Regions from separate parts of the Sphingobacterium suaedae genome, predicted to be linked through region 2. Evidence: riboswitches for the same ligand, from Rfam matches in the RefSeq annotation. Region 2 holds a riboswitch; each other region holds the start of a gene.
What was found. Region 2 has a riboswitch for S-adenosylmethionine ahead of metE (5-methyltetrahydropteroyltriglutamate--homocysteine S-methyltransferase). Riboswitches for the same ligand answer to the same signal wherever they lie in the genome.
Positions count from the first base shown of each region.

Region 1: it holds a riboswitch for S-adenosylmethionine, as region 2 does, so the genes downstream of both, ACFSR5_RS07700 (5-oxoprolinase) here and metE (5-methyltetrahydropteroyltriglutamate--homocysteine S-methyltransferase) in region 2, are expected to answer to the same signal.
Region 3: it holds a riboswitch for S-adenosylmethionine, as region 2 does, so the genes downstream of both, ACFSR5_RS13360 (methylenetetrahydrofolate reductase) here and metE (5-methyltetrahydropteroyltriglutamate--homocysteine S-methyltransferase) in region 2, are expected to answer to the same signal.
Region 4: it holds a riboswitch for S-adenosylmethionine, as region 2 does, so the genes downstream of both, ACFSR5_RS05665 (O-acetylhomoserine aminocarboxypropyltransferase/cysteine synthase family protein) here and metE (5-methyltetrahydropteroyltriglutamate--homocysteine S-methyltransferase) in region 2, are expected to answer to the same signal.

Region 1 covers NZ_JBHULR010000003.1:979,424-983,779, forward strand. Annotated here, with positions in the region: gene htpG (molecular chaperone HtpG) at 1-1,728, opposite strand, end outside; SAM-I-IV-variant riboswitch at 1,917-2,011, shown strand; gene ACFSR5_RS07700 (5-oxoprolinase) at 2,081-2,350, shown strand; gene ACFSR5_RS07705 (DUF2891 domain-containing protein) at 2,364-3,515, opposite strand; gene ACFSR5_RS07710 (DUF937 domain-containing protein) at 3,573-4,235, shown strand.
Region 2 covers NZ_JBHULR010000021.1:288,514-292,869, forward strand. Annotated here, with positions in the region: gene metE (5-methyltetrahydropteroyltriglutamate--homocysteine S-methyltransferase) at 1-1,516, opposite strand, end outside; SAM riboswitch class I at 1,587-1,696, opposite strand; gene ACFSR5_RS20530 (alpha-hydroxy acid oxidase) at 1,825-2,997, shown strand; gene ACFSR5_RS20535 (6-pyruvoyl trahydropterin synthase family protein) at 3,075-3,497, shown strand; gene ACFSR5_RS20540 (ATP-binding response regulator) at 3,691-4,356, shown strand, end outside.
Region 3 covers NZ_JBHULR010000005.1:122,577-126,932, forward strand. Annotated here, with positions in the region: gene ACFSR5_RS13355 (glycosyltransferase family 117 protein) at 1-1,591, opposite strand, end outside; gene ACFSR5_RS13360 (methylenetetrahydrofolate reductase) at 1,783-2,739, opposite strand; SAM riboswitch class I at 2,789-2,894, opposite strand; gene rimM (ribosome maturation factor RimM) at 2,998-3,522, opposite strand; gene ACFSR5_RS13370 (30S ribosomal protein S16) at 3,670-4,200, opposite strand.
Region 4 covers NZ_JBHULR010000003.1:519,398-523,753, forward strand. Annotated here, with positions in the region: gene mnmA (tRNA 2-thiouridine(34) synthase MnmA) at 1-836, opposite strand, end outside; tRNA gene ACFSR5_RS05650 (tRNA-Phe) at 1,018-1,093, shown strand; tRNA gene ACFSR5_RS05655 (tRNA-Phe) at 1,130-1,205, shown strand; tRNA gene ACFSR5_RS05660 (tRNA-Phe) at 1,242-1,314, shown strand; SAM riboswitch class I at 1,535-1,647, shown strand; gene ACFSR5_RS05665 (O-acetylhomoserine aminocarboxypropyltransferase/cysteine synthase family protein) at 1,885-3,192, shown strand; gene ACFSR5_RS05670 (homoserine O-acetyltransferase family protein) at 3,224-4,282, shown strand; gene ACFSR5_RS05675 (homoserine dehydrogenase) at 4,310-4,356, shown strand, end outside.

The DNA of each region.
Region 1 (4,356 bases), on a different contig from region 2:
TACCGTAACTTTATAATTGTCTGGTAATGTTCCATAGAAGCCCATGCCTCCGCCCGTTTTTGCCATGTCCTTCATCCGGCGCATAAATTCATCGATGGTTACCGATACCGGCAGGTCGGCCTCGTGTAAGGCATCCACTTCCACCTTCATATCCGATCGGGAGATTGCTTTTTCAAATATCTCCGAGGCTTTCTTCGACTCCTCCTCAGACAAAGCTAGTGTTTGTTGATCGTCTTTTTGAATCAGTTTATCCACGACATCTGCATCAACACGCTTGGCCTGAACCTTCTCACCGCCCTTCTGCTCCAAATAGCTCGCAAAATGCGTATCCAACGGACCATCCAACACCAAAACATCATAACCTTTGGTTTTGACAGAAGCAATAAAGCTATCTTGTTGGGATGCATCGTTGGTATACAAATACACAATATTGCCCTCTTTGTCTACCTGAATATCTTTTACTTTCTCATAGTATTCTTTAAAGGTATAACTTTCATTCTCCGTATTTTTGAGTAGACAGAAATCATTTGCTTTCTCTGCAAATTTATCATCACTCAACATGCCGTATTTAATAAAAAGCGCAATATCATTCCACTTTTCTTCGAAGTTCTTGCGGTCGGCCTTAAAGATTTCGTTCAACTTATCTGCGACTTTCTTCGTGATGTAGTTGTTAATTTTCTTAACATTACTATCCGCTTGCAAAAAGGATCGGGAAACATTCAACGGGATATCAGGCGAGTCGATTACACCTTGTAATAACATCAGAAACTCAGGCACAATATCCTTAACCTCATCCGTAATAAATACCTGACGGGAAAACAACTGGATCTTATTACGCTGTATATCCATCTCGTTCTTTACTTTCGGGAAGTATAAGATCCCAGTTAGATTAAATGGATAATCTACATTAAGATGAATCCAGAACAGCGGTTCATCCATGGAATATGGATACAATTCTCGGTAGAAAGCCAAATAATCTTCATCTTTCAATTCGGAAGGAGCTTTCGTCCATGCCGGTGATGTATTATTAATGATGTTATCAACCTCTACTGTTTTATATTTTGGCTTACCTTCTTCGTCCTCACCGTCCGGTTCCGATTCCGATTTTGTACCAAAGCGTACCGGAACAGGTAAAAACCGAGCGTATTTATTGAGAATGTCACTCAAGCGCGCTTTACTTAAAAATTCTAGCGATTCTTCGTTTACGTGAAGAATGACGTCTGTTCCACGTGTTGTACGTGTACCTTCTGAGATCTCATAGGAAGTACTTCCATCACAAGTCCAATGTGCGGGCGTCGCTCCGTCCTGATAAGACAGGGATTCAATCTCAACCCGATCAGCCACCATAAAGGCAGAGTAAAAGCCGAGACCAAACCGTCCAATGATTTCATTCGCATCATTAGCCTCTTTAAATTTTTCCATAAACTCCGTTGCCCCGGAGAATGCAATCTGATTGATATACTTCTTGATTTCCTCAGCAGTCATACCGATACCGCGATCCGAAATCGTAATGGTCTTTGCTTCTTCATCAAAAGCAACATCGACTGTTAAATCGCCAAGTTCACCTTGAAATTGGCCTAAAGAAGATAAACGCTTGATTTTTTGAGAAGCGTCCACCGCATTGGAAACCAGCTCCCGTAGGAAAATCTCGTTGTCCGAGTAGAGGAATTTTTTGATAACCGGAAAAATATTCTCCGTATGAATCGAAATACTACCTTTTTCTTGCATATATCTACTATTTTATTTTTGCTATAATGCCGAAGGTGAGCAAGGAACATTCCAAACCCAAAATTACAGACAGGATGACAGTTTTCTGACTAACACACGGGCTTTTGCGTACATCCTGTCATTTCACGCAACGATTTACCCTTATTTTTATAAAACAGTTGTGAAAATGAATAAAATCTATTAAACTTGTAGTGTATTCAGAATTGCAGGCGCAATACCAACCGAGTGAAGACACCGCGGTGGTGAAATAATACGGGTAAAATACCAAAATAAACGTGCTAAACGCGTGTTTTAAAACCCCCAAGGATTTCTGGATACAATTTATGGTTAAACCTTTTAATTTTTAAATTGTATGTCTACAGCTATTCAACTCCCTCAACATGTTTTAGATCAGTTCCATACCTACTCCGTTTCCGAGTTGATTACCTTCAACAACGACATCGTCGAAAACAGAGGATGGGGAGCATCCCGGTCGACGTTTCGTAACGCCATATTGAAAGCGTTGGCTAAGAAGGGTATCGACTTATCTCCGATTATCTCGAAGGAAGACGGTTTTAGCGTTATCCAGATCGTAAAAGTTAAATTAGAAAACAATGCGCTGATACCACTCGCCTATGAGTAGCTCATCAACCGAACTACTGCGGAGAAAGTGCCAGCAAAGCAAATGCCCCCAACCAGTGACTGCCCATGTAATCATCGTTGGCTATATTTTTCAACGAGAAATTGACATGGGTATTCGCAAGTGGGATACAGGTATTCGCCAACTCTGGCAAAGCAGAGGAAATTCCATACAGACAATGCGCCCGGCTGAAATTTAGACCATCCAAATGCACTAACTTTCCGTCCGTACGATCGCTTACCATCGCAGGTTGAATGGCATCAATATTTGATTCAAATAGGATGGGCATAAAATCTGACAGCCAGTTTTTGTAAGCTTTTTTTGACATCAAGCGACTCATGAGGTAAGCTTCTTCTAGGCAGGGCGACAAAAAGTCGTTACCGCTCGGCTCGTATGCCAAAGCACAATTTTTGTCATTCTCATAGAAACGCATACTACTCGCTTTTATTGCATTTGCCAGATCCATATCTCCGGTCGCAGTGGCATATTCATACATTAAATTGAGGCTAAAGGCCGTATTGTCATGTTGTCCCGTTCGGATAGGATAAATTAATTTGGACAGATAGACTTGTGTCCGCTGTGACAAAACATCGACCAAAGGTTGCAAGATCGTTTTCCATCTCTGCGCGTCCACATCACGCCATGTTGCTAACTCGTGCTGTAGTTTAAACAACCAAGCCCAGCCATAAGTACGCTCAAACCCTAAATTATTTTCATCATTAAAAAATGAAAGCTCTACTGCTAGGTTTTCCGATGTGATATGCGTATTCAATAACTGCCGAACTGATCCATCCGAATCCAGTTGCGGAAATTGCTTCAGCAATCGGATGATAGACCAGTAACCATGAACTGCTGAATGCCAATCAAAGCATCCGTAGAATATAGGACGTAAAACTTTCGGACTTTTTAGATCGGCCGCACGACCAATCACCTGCCCCAACTTATTAGGGTACTCGGTAACCAAACAATGTGTAGGCAATGTAAAGATCGTCTGTGCGGTTTCTTCATTAAGTTGCAGCCTATCTGGAGACTTACCTTTACCACCGACAGGGTTATTCCCCCCCTGACAACTGAAGCCTATCGCCGATAGTGTAGTTAAGAATGTCCATATAGCGAATCGACTACAGTTTTTGAGGGAGTACTTTATTTTTCTTTGGATAGCGTGCATTTGATAAAAATAGGAACATTAATTGTTATATTCACCTTAAATTAAACTTTTTCAACTATGAATATCTCCGATTTAATTTCAGGTGGCATAGGCTCTCAAGCAATTTCTGCCATAGCAAACAAATTAGGCATCGATGAATCAAAAGCAAAATGGATAGTCGCAGCTGCCGTCCCCTTAATGATTGCGGCGCTAAATTATAACGCTAAAAACAAGGGACAAAGTGAAGCTATTGACAAAGCTATTGATCAACACAGTGGTGGTGGGATCCTTGATAAAATTGGCGACCTATTTTCAGGCAATTCGTCGGAAGAAGGAAATAAAATAGTTAGCCATATATTCGGCAACAATACCGAGACCGTGACGCAGAATCTCGCAGACAAAGCTGGACTGAACAGCCAGCAGGTCGGTGGAGTGCTGGCGACACTTGCCCCCATCGTCATGGGATATCTTGGGCAGCAAAAACAGGGAGCTTCTAACGGTGGCGGTTTAGGCGACCTCATCGGCTCAGTGTTGGGCGGAGGAGGCGCATCAACGGGTGGCGGTATCGGCGACCTACTGGGCAATGTGCTCGGGGGCAACGCCGCTACGCCAGAAGCGTCATCGGGCCAAAATGTGACGGACATGCTGGGTAACCTCGCCGGCGAATTTTTCAATAAAGGAAACGACTCCCAGGGCAAAGGAAACATTTTAGATAATATCGCTGGAATGTTTGGCAAATAAGTGCGTCGTTAGGCTATGGAATGCCGACTACGCTATCACATAGGACAAAAGTAGCGCGTCATACAGGGAATATGACGCGCTTACATACCAAAGAATACGAATACTGCAACCTCACCTTTAT
Region 2 (4,356 bases):
TATCATTACGTTCGAATTCACCATGTACCAACACGTCAATATCCAGATCCTCCTGTAAACGGATGGTTCTCTCCGTTTCTTCAGCGATTTCTTTATCGTATTCATCTTGTGAGATCGCTCCTTTTTTCAAGTCTGCTCTCCACTTACGCACGTCTTTCGTTTGCGGGAAAGAACCGATTGTTGTTGTAGCGAACGCCGGCAAGTTGAATTTAGCTTGTTGTGCTGCTTTACGAGAGGCAAAAGGAGAAGTACGTTTCGCATCATCATCGGTGATGTTGTTTACACGTTCTTTTACTTCTGGTTTATGAATTAAAGGAGATGTCCGCCGACTTTCCGCAGCAGCTTTGTTTGCCTCAAACCGTTCCGCTGTGTTCGCATCAACATGACCATCCGCCAAGATGGCTAAGTCTTTGACTTCTGCCAATTTCTGCTTGGCAAAGGCTAACCAGTTTTTCACTTCTGCCGGCAACGACTCTTCGTTATCTTCATTATCCAGATCAAAAGGAACATGAAGTAAAGAAGACGATGGAGCGACCCATACGCGATCCGCACCCAAAACATCGACTGCTTGCTTAATTTTTGCTAATGATTTTTCATAATCATTTTTCCAAATATTTCGACCTTCTACCACACCCAAGGAAAGGGTAAGGGAAGTAGGAACTTTAGATAATATCGTATCCAGTTGATCTTCTCCACGCACGAGATCCAGGTGCAATGCATGAACCGGCAGTTTGAGCGCAATTTCCTCATTGTCGCGAAGCGCTTCGAAATAAGTAGCAACGATCAGTTTGACACTTGGAGCTGCCGCAGCTAACTTTTCGAAAACGCTTCCGTATAAAGCGCGTGTTGCATCGTCGATATCCAATGCTAAGTAAGGCTCATCAATCTGCACATATTGTGCTCCTGCTGCCGCCAACTTAGTCAAAATTTCTTCATAAACCGGTAGCAAGTTGTCGATTAAATCGATACGGCTAAAACCAGCTTCTTTTTCTTTTCCTAGTAATAAATAGGTAATCGGGCCAATTAAAACAGGTTTTGTTTCGATGCCTAACGATTTTGCTTCGTTGTATTCGTTTAAGAATTTTTCCGAAGTCAACTTAAATGTTTGATCTTTCGTAAATTCAGGAACGATGTAGTGATAATTGGTATCAAACCATTTTGTCATTTCCATAGCCGTAACGTCTACGCCTTCTTCTTGGAAACCACGTGCCATCGCGTAATACAAATCGAGATTATACTGACGATCAATTTTATTCAATAGTGAATGGTAGCGCTCAGGAATAGCACCTACCGTCAACGACAAGTCCAAAACCTGATCATAAAATGAAAAGTCGTTGGAAGGGATTAGGTCAATACCTGCATCCTTTTGAGTTTTCCAGTTGCCCTCCCGGATTTTAAGTCCAGCTTGCAATAATTCGTCCGCGCTGATTTTCTTAGCCCAATATGCTTCATTGGCTTTTTTCAATTCGCGGAACGCTCCCACACGTGGGTAACCTAAATTGTTTGTTAATAACATAAATGTTTACTTGTTAAATATTCTTTCCTTATTGCTGCTTGGAGAGAAGGACACTAGGATTAGTGATCTCAGCTTATCTTTCTCCATTTCATTACGTTTGGAGTAGAATGTAGCACCTTGTCCAGTGACAGGTTGCTAAGGCTTCAGCGGGTCTATTCCCTCGGCCTTTCTCTATAAGCGGGACTAAGATAAGGATAACTATCGGATTTCCCAAAAATATTTTTAGCAGTTGGCGTACCTACCTGTACAGGATGGTATTTTCATGAATAGTATGTATCTTCGGCACCTGTATTTAAACACTGATTTACATGAGTAAGAAAATCTTGTATCGATATAATCCAAAATACCCCTCTGTGGCTGATTTGAAGACGAAGGCCAAATCCCGAATTCCCAAATTTGCATTCGATTACTTGGAAGGCGGAGCAAATGAAGAGTTTAACCTTGCAAAAAACGAGAGTGATTTCGACGATATTTTTTTAAAACCTCAATATCTTCACGTTGCGGGCGACATTGACATGTCTGTCGAATTATTCGGTCGTCGATATAGCGCGCCATTTGGTATTTCACCTATCGGTTTGCAGGGTCTAATGTGGCCCAATGCACCCGAAATTTTGGCAAAGGCTGCTGCGAAGCACGATATTCCTTATACACTAAGCACTGTTTCCACAAGCAGCATCGAACGCATAGCCAAGGTGTCTGACGGAAAAGCTTGGTTTCAACTCTACCATCCCACGGAAGATCGTTTACGCGATGATATCTTACGCCGACTAAAAGATGTAGAATGTCCTGTATTAGTTGTTCTTGTAGATGTCCCTTCGTTTGGACTTCGTTATCGAGAAATAAAAAGCGGCTTGTCTATGCCGCCCAAGATGAATATCTCGAATATCATACAAGCCATGATACGGCCAACTTGGGGAATAAAAACCTTACAGCACGGAATCCCTTCGTTTGCGACACTGAAACCTTACATGGAAAAAGGTTTAGATCTTTCTCAGTTGGGCCAATTTATGAATCGGACGTTCACTGGCAAAGTCAATGTAGAAAAAGTCAAAGCCATACGCGATATTTGGAATGGTCCTCTTGTATTAAAAGGTATTACCACAGATGAAGACATGCAAGCAGCGATCGGAATCGGCGTAGATGGCGTCATTGTTTCGAACCATGGTGGCCGACAAATTGATGCGGGGGAATCTTCCATCAATTCACTCATCCATTTGGCCAGCAATCCGGTGTATAAGGAAAAAGTTAAGATTATGCTTGATGGCGGCATCCGATCAGGGGTAGATTTAGCAAGAGCACATGCGGTTGGATCCGATTTCAACTTCATGGGTAGACCGTTTATGTATGGCGTAGGCGCATTAGGCGACGATGGGGGTGACCACACGATCAGCATGTTCAAAGCACAACTCTATCAGGTGATGCAACAACTGACATTGGAAAACGTCGGTCAGTTTCCGGGTCGTCTCCTTCAACGATCGTAGATACCTCCAAAAAAGCATGTTAAAACGAACATGCTTTTTTGGATTATACAATCAAAATCTATTTTTATCTTTGCCTTATGATTGTTGTTGAGCGTTATCACGATATTTCCTGCGGTCATCGTGTCGTGGGTCATGAAGGCAAATGCCGTTTTCTACATGGCCACAATTATCGTATACATTTTACCGTTGTGGCAGATCGGTTGGATTCAATTGGCAGGGTAGTAGATTTTTCTGTCATCAAATCCACGTTATGTCAATGGCTCGAAGATCATTTCGATCACAAATTTCTAATTTGGGAAAAAGATGAACTTTTACCTCAGCTGAACGAAATCGCAGGAAACAGCCTAGTTATCGTCCCCTTTAATCCAACAGCAGAACATATTGCCCGATATCTTGTCGAAGATATTGGTCCCGCAGCGCTCGAAGGACACCCCGTTAAACTCGTAGCATGCCGGGTCGAGGAAACAGCCAAGTGTTCTGCAACATATACACTGGAGTAAGGAAAATATTTTCTATTTCTTTTTTTGAAATTCACGCTTTCACGGTTACCGCTGTAGAAATTCTACATATTGTGACAAAAAAAACGCTAACCTATTGATCAGCAAATCCATTCTATATAGCATTCCTATAAAATTGCAAATGATCGAGATATAAACAATTATAATACGTAACTTTATCTCAAAATTGTTAACCGTGTTAAAAAATAATAAGAAAACATTTTTACTGAGAAAGGTGTTAATCGGAGCGCTTGTCGTGTTGTTTGCCTACTTGAGTACGGTGTTTATTTATCAATACCTCACCTACCAAAAAGTGAAGGAACAATTGAACGCGGCGTATGCTTCAGCTCATAGCCAATCCTCAGCTTTGTACAGATTATTCTCGACCTTTGGAGAAGCAGATAATCTATTTCGTTTATATACCATTGACTTTAGTAAACCTGCGTATAGCGATTACAAAACAAAATTAGATACGATTAAATATTATGTAGACTCGCTTTCGTCGTTGCCCATCGAAAATAATCCGCTCCATCAAAGCACGGCTGCGATAGATGAAAAAGATAACATCGCTAGCGAATTCGCATCGTTAAAGAAAACCGTAGATGATTTGGTGTTTTTAGCACAAGATTCTTTGCCTGTTTTAACGACCTCTCAGCGTCCGCCAACAGTACATCCTCAGTACCTTGGCGCAGATTCCGTCCTTAATAAAATCCTGAGCGACACATTATTGAATCAGGTCGCATTAGACACTGTAGTCCGTAAAAAGCAGAGTTTATTCAAGCGGATTTTTAATGCAAAGAATGACACCGTCGTGGCTAACTCAACTACCCAGCAGCTCAATGTCAACCAGATTGACGTCGTC
Region 3 (4,356 bases), on a different contig from region 2:
GCGGTGACTGGTTAAGGTAAAGTACGATAGCAACACCGGTAAAAAAGAACAGTATGCCAACAATGGATGCATGCCTCTTATCTCGCCTAATATGCCACAACAAACCTGCTAAACCGACCAATAACGGAAAATAATAATAAACATTCCGACTGGGATGGACAGAATTACCGGACGATTCTTGCCGGCCTCCGAGGCGTTGATTATCTAGTATGGGAATTCCAGAAAGCCAATTACCACTGGTACTTCCTACATATTTTTGCTCATCATTTTGCCGGCCTACAAAATTCCACAGAAAGTAACGTCCATACATATCCCCCAATTGATGGGAAAAGAAAAATCGTAAATTGTCTGAAAAGGTTGGAGATTCACCTGGAGCTAGGCCTAAATACATCCGATAAAAATCTGGATGTTTATCACTGTACACGCGCGGAAACAACATTTCTTTATCGTATGCATATCGTGGGCTACCCGTCATCTTCTCGTAACGATCTTTGCCCTTCTTATACGTGCTTCCGTACACCACATCTACCACTTTGGCATCAAAAGTAGGGCCTTTGATGAGCGGCTCACTAATGTATTGTTCCCGACTAAGGTATCCTAAAAATGAGTACACGTTATCTGGCGCATTGTTGTTAAGCGACGGATCTGCGTGTGCACGGATGACGATCATCGCAAAAGAGGTATACCCGAACAAGACAAAACAAATACCCAAGAGTGCAGTATTCAATACAGGTTTTGATCTTTTCACACTGTAGTATATCCCCCAACCTAACGAAATGACCAACAAAAATGCAAAAATCCATATCCCTGTACCGAAATCAAAACCAAACTGATTGACGAATAGCAGTTCGAATTTCGCCGCTATACGAATCAGATATTGGATGACACCCCAAAGAATAAAGGCAAGGATACCAATTCCAATCGTTAAGGAAGCGACGATTCCCTTTGTCGATATTTTTTGGTATCTGCGGAAATAAACGATCAAGGCCAATGCAGGAATGGTCAATAAGTTCAACAAATGTACACCTATAGACAGCCCCATAATATACATAATTAACAATAGCCATCGATCTGCGTTAGGCTGATCCGCTCGTCTATCCCATTTTAAAATGAGCCAAAATACCGCGGCAGTACATAACGACGACATGGCATATACTTCAGATTCTACAGCTGAATACCAAAATGAATCTGTAAAAGCGTATGCTGCAGCACCTATCGTTCCCGCCAGCATAATCCGCGCAATGTGCCACCCGCCTGTTGCAATATTCGATTTATCGAACACTTTACGGGCCAAGGCAGTAATCGTCCAGAACAAAAACAAGATCGTCATTCCGCTACATACTGCCGATCCAGCGTTCATCCAGTACGCGATACGCGACGTATCTCCCATGGCAAGATTTGAAAACACATTCTGGATCATCAGAAATAGAGGCGCACCCGGTTGGTGAACGATCTGAAGTTTATAAGCAGATGCGATAAACTCCCCCGTATCCCACCAGCTGTTAAACTGATCTGCCGTCACCATATAAACACACGTAGCAATAAGGGCGAGAAGCCAACCGATGAGGTTATTAATCTTTTCGTAATTCATATCGTTTATTCTTGGGTAATTTGGATATTAAATTACAAACAAAATACGGGGATCCGTTCGCATTAACATTATTTAACGGGAGGCCTTTGAACCATGTACATAGCCATGGACTTGCATGAAAAAGCGGATTACGATTTATCGGCGTATCCCGCTTTTATATTTTTTTAAATTCGGACGGTGAATCGCTTATGTTAAGCTAGTCGTTCCACAATCTTCTTTGTCGGACCAGGATTACTCATGGTGTAAAAGTGCAGTACCGGTGCGCCGAACTTAATTAGCTCTTTGCATTGGTTGACCAACCATTCCTCGCCCACCTGCCTCACGTCTGCATTTGTTTTGCAAGCGTCAACAGCATCACTCAATTCCTCTGGAATGTCCAGATGGAAGATTTTAGGCAGGGTGATCAACTGCTTCTTGGTTGTCAGTGGTTTCAACCCCGGAATGATCGGTACATGAATGTCGTTATCCCTGCATTTGGTCACGAATTCCTTGTATTTTTCTACGTTAAAAAACATCTGGGTCACGATAAATTCCGCTCCCATGTCTACCTTTTTCTTTAACCATTTGAAATCGGTGTTAAAATTAGGTGCTTCAAAATGTTTCTCTGGGTATCCGGCAACACCTATACAGAAATTTGTCTTTTCTGAGCTCTCAATATCCTCATGCAAATATTTGCCATGGTTCATGTCAATGACTTGTTCCAGCAAATCAGTCGCATAGGCATGTCCGCCTGGTGTAGGAACGAAATCAGGATCGCCTTTTCTTGCATCCCCACGCAAGACTAATACATTGTCAATGCCTAGAAAATTTAAATCGATCAATGCGTTTTCTGTTTCCTCTTTGGTAAAACCACCGCAAATTAGGTGAGGCACGGCATCCACTTTGTATTTACTCATTATGGCTGCGCATATGGCAACGGTTCCTGGACGTTTTCGATAGGCAACACGTTCCAGCAAGCCACTATCATGTTGTTTATACAAATAGTCTTCCCGATGGTATGTTACGTCGATAAATGGAGGTTTGAACTCCATCAATTCGTCCATGGTTTTAAAAATACTTTGGATCCCCTGACCCTTTGCAGGCGGTAGCAACTCGAATGAAAACAAGGTTTTTCCCTTGGCGTTCTTAATATGATCTACAATTTTCATTTTTTTCTATTTAGGCTCAGAGAAAACGCACGGGGAATTGTGATTCTTCAGCTTATCTTTCTCAACCACCTTGTCGAGTAGAATGTAGCACCTTGACCATGGTCAGGTTGCTAAGGCTTCAGCGGGTCTATTCCCTCTGCCTTTCTCTATAAGCGGAGGCTAATATCGTTATTCTAATCAAGAAGTAAAAATTAAAAATCGTTTTTTGCAACCTTTAACATGGGGTAAATCGCTAATAAACAGCGGAAAATTGGAGACTTATTCTTTGTAAAGATCAATGAGACCATCCGGCAGTTCCACTTCGATGATTTCTTCCTCAGGATCTATATCCAATATCAGCTCTTCATTCAACGGAAATAACAGTTCCTTTCCATGAAAGTCCACCCTAGCTATAAATTGTTGAGGAAGTTCTTGCACGTCAATGATCTCACCAATTTCGCCTTCGTGTTCGTCAATTACCCTAAAACCGATTAAATCAGAATAACGGAAGTCGTCCGGATCACGCTCTGGCATCTTGTCCGTGGGCAAATAGGCCTTTTTTTTCACCAATCCCTGTGCTTTATCGATATGATCAACATCCGCTAGCTGGAGATAAGCCGTACTATTCTTCTGCAGTTTAATAGAATCCACGAAATAAGGCACCAACTTCTTGTTTATTTCCAGAAAAAGCACATCAAAATCGAGTTCATCGTAATCAGTGAACTCGAAAAAAAGTTGCAATTCCCCCTTCAATCCTCGGGTTTTCGTGATATAGCCTATATAAAAAGCGTCGTTCAGATTCATCCTGCAAAGTAAGAAGTAAAAAATGACAATTCAAAAAAGGCAGAGCAATGATAAGATCATGTTGTCCGCTCATCGCCCGATCAATTCGCCCAATTAAAAAAGCCGAACCTAATCGGTACGGCTTTCTTGAATCTGTATGAATAATACTTATCCTTCAGTTTCTTCTGACGCTGGAGCTTCAGTTTCTGCTTCTTCAGCAGCAGGAGCCTCCTCAACAGCAGGCGTGTTTTTAGCAACGATAGCAGCAGCTTTGTCCGCTTTTTTCTTTGCTTCTGCAGCAAGAGCAGCTTTCTTAACCTCTTCCTTCGACTGTGCTAAGCCTGATTTCTTACCTTCAATTTTTGCATCTTTACCTTCTGACCATTGTGCAAAAAGTTCTTCTGCTTTAGCTTCATCAAATGCACCTTTTTTCACACCACCTTGTAAGTGTTTTTTGTACAGTACACCTTTGTAAGAAAGGATAGCACGTGCTGTATCTGTAGGCTGTGCACCTTTATTCACCCAATCTAATGCTTTTTCAAAATCCAAAACGATTGTCGCTGGATTTGTGTTTGGATTGTAAGAACCGATACGCTCGATGAATTTACCATCACGTGGAGCACGTGAATCTGCTACTACTACGTGGTAGAAAGGCTTTCCTTTTTTACCATGTCTTTGCAATCTGATTTTAGTTGCCATGTTTTTTTTGTTTATGTATTCAACATATCCCCCGTGCCTCATGCAAGAGGGGACGCAAAGATAGCAATTTAAATCTGAAAAATAAAAACAAAAAAGAAGCTAGGTCTGTCTACCTCTGCGAGTTGCAGGCCTTCGTAGACAAACGCTCATCATTAC
Region 4 (4,356 bases), on a different contig from region 2:
CCCAATACGACAGAATTGCTCTCCGGTAAAATCTCAATAACAAACATAGGTTTGCCTAATGCGATACCCAATCCTTTACGTTGTCCGATTGTAAAATATGGATACCCAATGTGCTTCCCAACCACCGTACCATCTGCCAAAATAAAATTTCCTGGTCCGATTTCTTCATCTAACGTCGGTCGTTTGTGTCGAAGGAAAGCCCGATAATCGTTATCCGGGACGAAGCAAATCTCGTAACTTTCTGACTTTTGCGCCAGCTCCTCTTGTCCCATTTCTAAGGCCATCTGGCGGATTTCTTTTTTTGTAAAATTCCCTAATGGAAACTGCGTTCGGGCCAAATTTTCCTGCGACACGCCCCACAGCACATAAGATTGATCCTTATTTTCGTCCCTCCCTTTAGAGATGACGTATCGACCATTGTCGTGCATACGAATATTCGCATAATGTCCGGTCGCAATAAACTCACAGTCCAATTTATCCGCGCGTTTCATCAATGCTGACCATTTGATGTGGGTATTGCAAAGGACACAAGGATTTGGCGTGCGTCCGGCAATATATTCGTCTACAAAATTGTCGATGACATAATCACCAAATTCGTCGCGTATGTCCAATATATAATGAGGGAAACCATATCCTACGGCTAGAGAACGAGCATCGTTTATACTATCGAGACTGCAACAGCCGGTTTCTTTCGAAGAGCCACCGGCGGATGCATAATCCCAAGTTTTCATCGTAATGCCAATGACCTCGTAGCCCTGCTCATGCAACATAACGGCTGCAACTGAACTATCTACTCCGCCACTCATTGCAACCAAAACTCTACCTTTTTTACTCATACTAATTTTGTGAAGTGCAAAGATAGCGTATTTGACTCAGTGCAGTGTTTATTTGATGTAATTTTATCTTGATCAGAATCAACCAGTTGAAAAATGCACTAAAAATAATTAGAACAAAAGTTTTAGAATTCAAAAAAAGACCCTAGATTTGCAACGCAACAAAGGAAATCAATGTTGTAACGGTGCCATAGCTCAGTTGGTAGAGCAAAGGACTGAAAATCCTTGTGTCGCTGGTTCGAATCCAGCTGGCACCACCAAAATCTGAGAGTAACAGATTCCAAACAAAAACTTAAGGTGCCATAGCTCAGTTGGTAGAGCAAAGGACTGAAAATCCTTGTGTCGCTGGTTCGAATCCAGCTGGCACCACCAAAATCTGAAAGTAACAGATTTCAAACAAAAACTTAAGGTGCCATAGCTCAGTTGGTAGAGCAAAGGACTGAAAATCCTTGTGTCGCTGGTTCGAATCCAGCTGGCACCACGAGAAAGCCTCTTCATTAAAAGAGGTTTTTTTTATTAGGAATGTTCTGCGAATACCATGGTCTTCTTCAAACAGCCGCATGATGCTTCCCCAACGGAATCTCATGGCGGGTTATCAAACTGGATTCCAAATAAAATTTGTATTCTATTGAAAAACGGTTATATTTGCGGAGTACTTCGATAGTGGTACCCTAATCAACACCTTCCGAAAGCTAGGTCTTGATTTATAAAGAAGTGGCGAGAGACTGGCTCGATGACCCACTGGCAACCTTCAATAGCATTGAAAAGGTGCCAATTCCTGTCCAAAGTAATAATGCTTTGGAGCATATAAATGACATAAGACAATGATAGCACTTACAACAGTACATTCTTATACGGCATTTTTATACCCTAGACGCATAACAACAGGGAACATGGTTTTGACTACGCGAATGCGTTAGTCGTTCCCGGCCACACAAGGTAGGACGAACTCCCTCCTATTCCATGGCCTTATGCCCGAACGACCACCCTCCCCTTTGTCCCTGGAGTATACCGATATACTATTTAGTAAACCTTTAAAATATTCTATACTATGTCATCAAATAGAAACTTAAAATTCGAAACCCTGCAAGTTCATGCAGGTCAGGAAGTTGACCCTACAACAGGCTCAAGGGCTCTTCCCATTTATCAAACAACATCCTATGTGTTTGAAAATGCGGAACACGGAGCCAACCTGTTCGCCTTAAAGCAATTTGGAAACATCTATACTCGTATTATGAACCCCACTACCGATGCGTTCGAAAAGCGAATCGCAGCGCTTGAAGGTGGTGTCGCTGCCCTCGCTGTCGCTTCGGGACAGGCAGCACAATTTATTGCCTTGACGAATATCTTAGAAAGCGGTGATAATTTTGTGGCGGGTTCAAATCTGTATGGTGGTACCTATAACCAATTTAAGGTATCTTTTAAGCGTTTAGGTATAGAGGCTCGATTTGCGGCCGATAGCGATGCCGAACAAATTGAGCCGTTAATTGACGAACGCACTAAGGCAATTTATGTGGAAACTATCGGGAATCCAAGCTACAATATTCCGGATTTCGAAAAAATTGCGGCATTGGCAAAGAAGTATGATCTTCCGCTTATCGTAGACAACACCTTTGGTGCAGGGGGCTACCTCTTTAAGCCATTAGAACATGGCGCTCATATCGTCGTTGAATCGGCTACGAAATGGATTGGTGGACATGGGACAAGTATAGGCGGTGTCATTATTGATGGTGGCAATTACAACTGGGGAAATGGCAAATTTAAACAATTCTCGGAGCCGTCTGAGGGATATCATGGACTGGTGTTTGCCGATGTATTTGGTCCAAATGGCCCTTTTGGCAACATACAATTTATCATACGTGCCCGTGTGGAAGGCTTACGCGACTTCGGTCCGGCCTTGTCGCCATTCAATTCGTTCTTACTTGTACAAGGGCTTGAAACGTTGTCCCTTCGTGTACAGCGACATATAGACAATGCACTGGAGATCGCGCAATGGCTAGAAGCGCATCCGCAGGTTGAAAAAGTCAGTTATCCCGGACTTAAAAGCCATCCTTACCATCAAAACGCGCAGAAATACTTGAAAAATGGATACGGATCTGTGTTATCTTTTACGATTAAAGGCGGCGCAAGCAAGGCCGATGAATTTATTGATGCACTGGAATTAATCAGTCACCTAGCCAATGTGGGCGACGCGAAAACATTAATTATACATCCAGCAGCGACGACCCATCAACAATTGTCTGAAGAGGCACAACAAGCTGCGGGCGTATACCCGGGGCAATTGCGATTATCAGTTGGTATAGAACATATAGATGATATTAAACAGGACATACAACAAGCTTTTGATAAAATTAATTGAGAACGTCCTTCGTGGATAATGCATGGAACACATGAGTTTGAGAATACATAAATCGGCAGACGCATTTTTGTTGGAAAGCGGAGCAAAGCTCGACGAGTTGACCATTGCTTATCACACGTATGGCGAACTGAACGACCGTAAAGACAATGTGGTGTGGGTTTGTCATGCCTTAACAGCCAATTCAGATGTGCTTGATTGGTGGCCTGGATTGTTTGGCGAGCATGAGTTGTTTAATCCAAACGATTATTTTATCATTTGTGCCAATGTTTTAGGATCGGCTTACGGGACTACTAGCCCATTAAGTATCAACCCGCAGTCGGGTAAACCGTACTACTTAACCTTTCCACAATTTACAATACGGGACATTGTACGTGCCAATCAGCGGTTGGCCGACCATCTGGGCATTACGACTATCGATATTCTGATCGGAGGATCTCTCGGTGGGCAGCAAGTGCTGGAGTGGACTGCAGCTAAAACCATTCGCATCAACCGTTTGATTGCTATCGGCACCTGTGCACAGTCTTCTCCATGGGGCATCGCATTCAATGAAAGTCAGCGGTTGGCGATAGCGGCAGACGCTACTTTTTATGAGGACCGTCCAGATGGTGGTTTTTCTGGACTCAAAGCCGCACGAAGCATCGCGTTGCTTTCTTACCGGAACCACGATACCTATACGGCTACCCAACAGGAAACAGACACGGATAAGATCGACGAGTATCGGGCTTCGTCCTACCAACGTTATCAAGGAGACAAACTCGTCCGTCGTTTTAATGCATACAGTTATTGGTATCTGACAAAAGCCATGGATAGCCATCATTTGGGTCGGAATCGGGAATCTGTGGCACAAACGCTGGCGGATTTCGAACCGGAGACTCTCGTGATCGGGATTCCAACAGACGTACTATTTCCATCGGTAGAACAGGAGTTCATTGCCCGCCACATCCCGCGTGCCACGTATTATGAACTACATTCACGGTATGGACACGATGGCTTTCTTATCGAAACCGCCACATTGACCGATATTATTGGAAAATTTCTACAGGAAAGCGAGGCCACACCGCGCGGTATAATACACGAAAAAACAGTTTAAGACAACATATATAGATAGAGAAAAACAATGAGTAACAAATTAATCATCGGCATGTTTGGGTTTGGAGTTGTAGG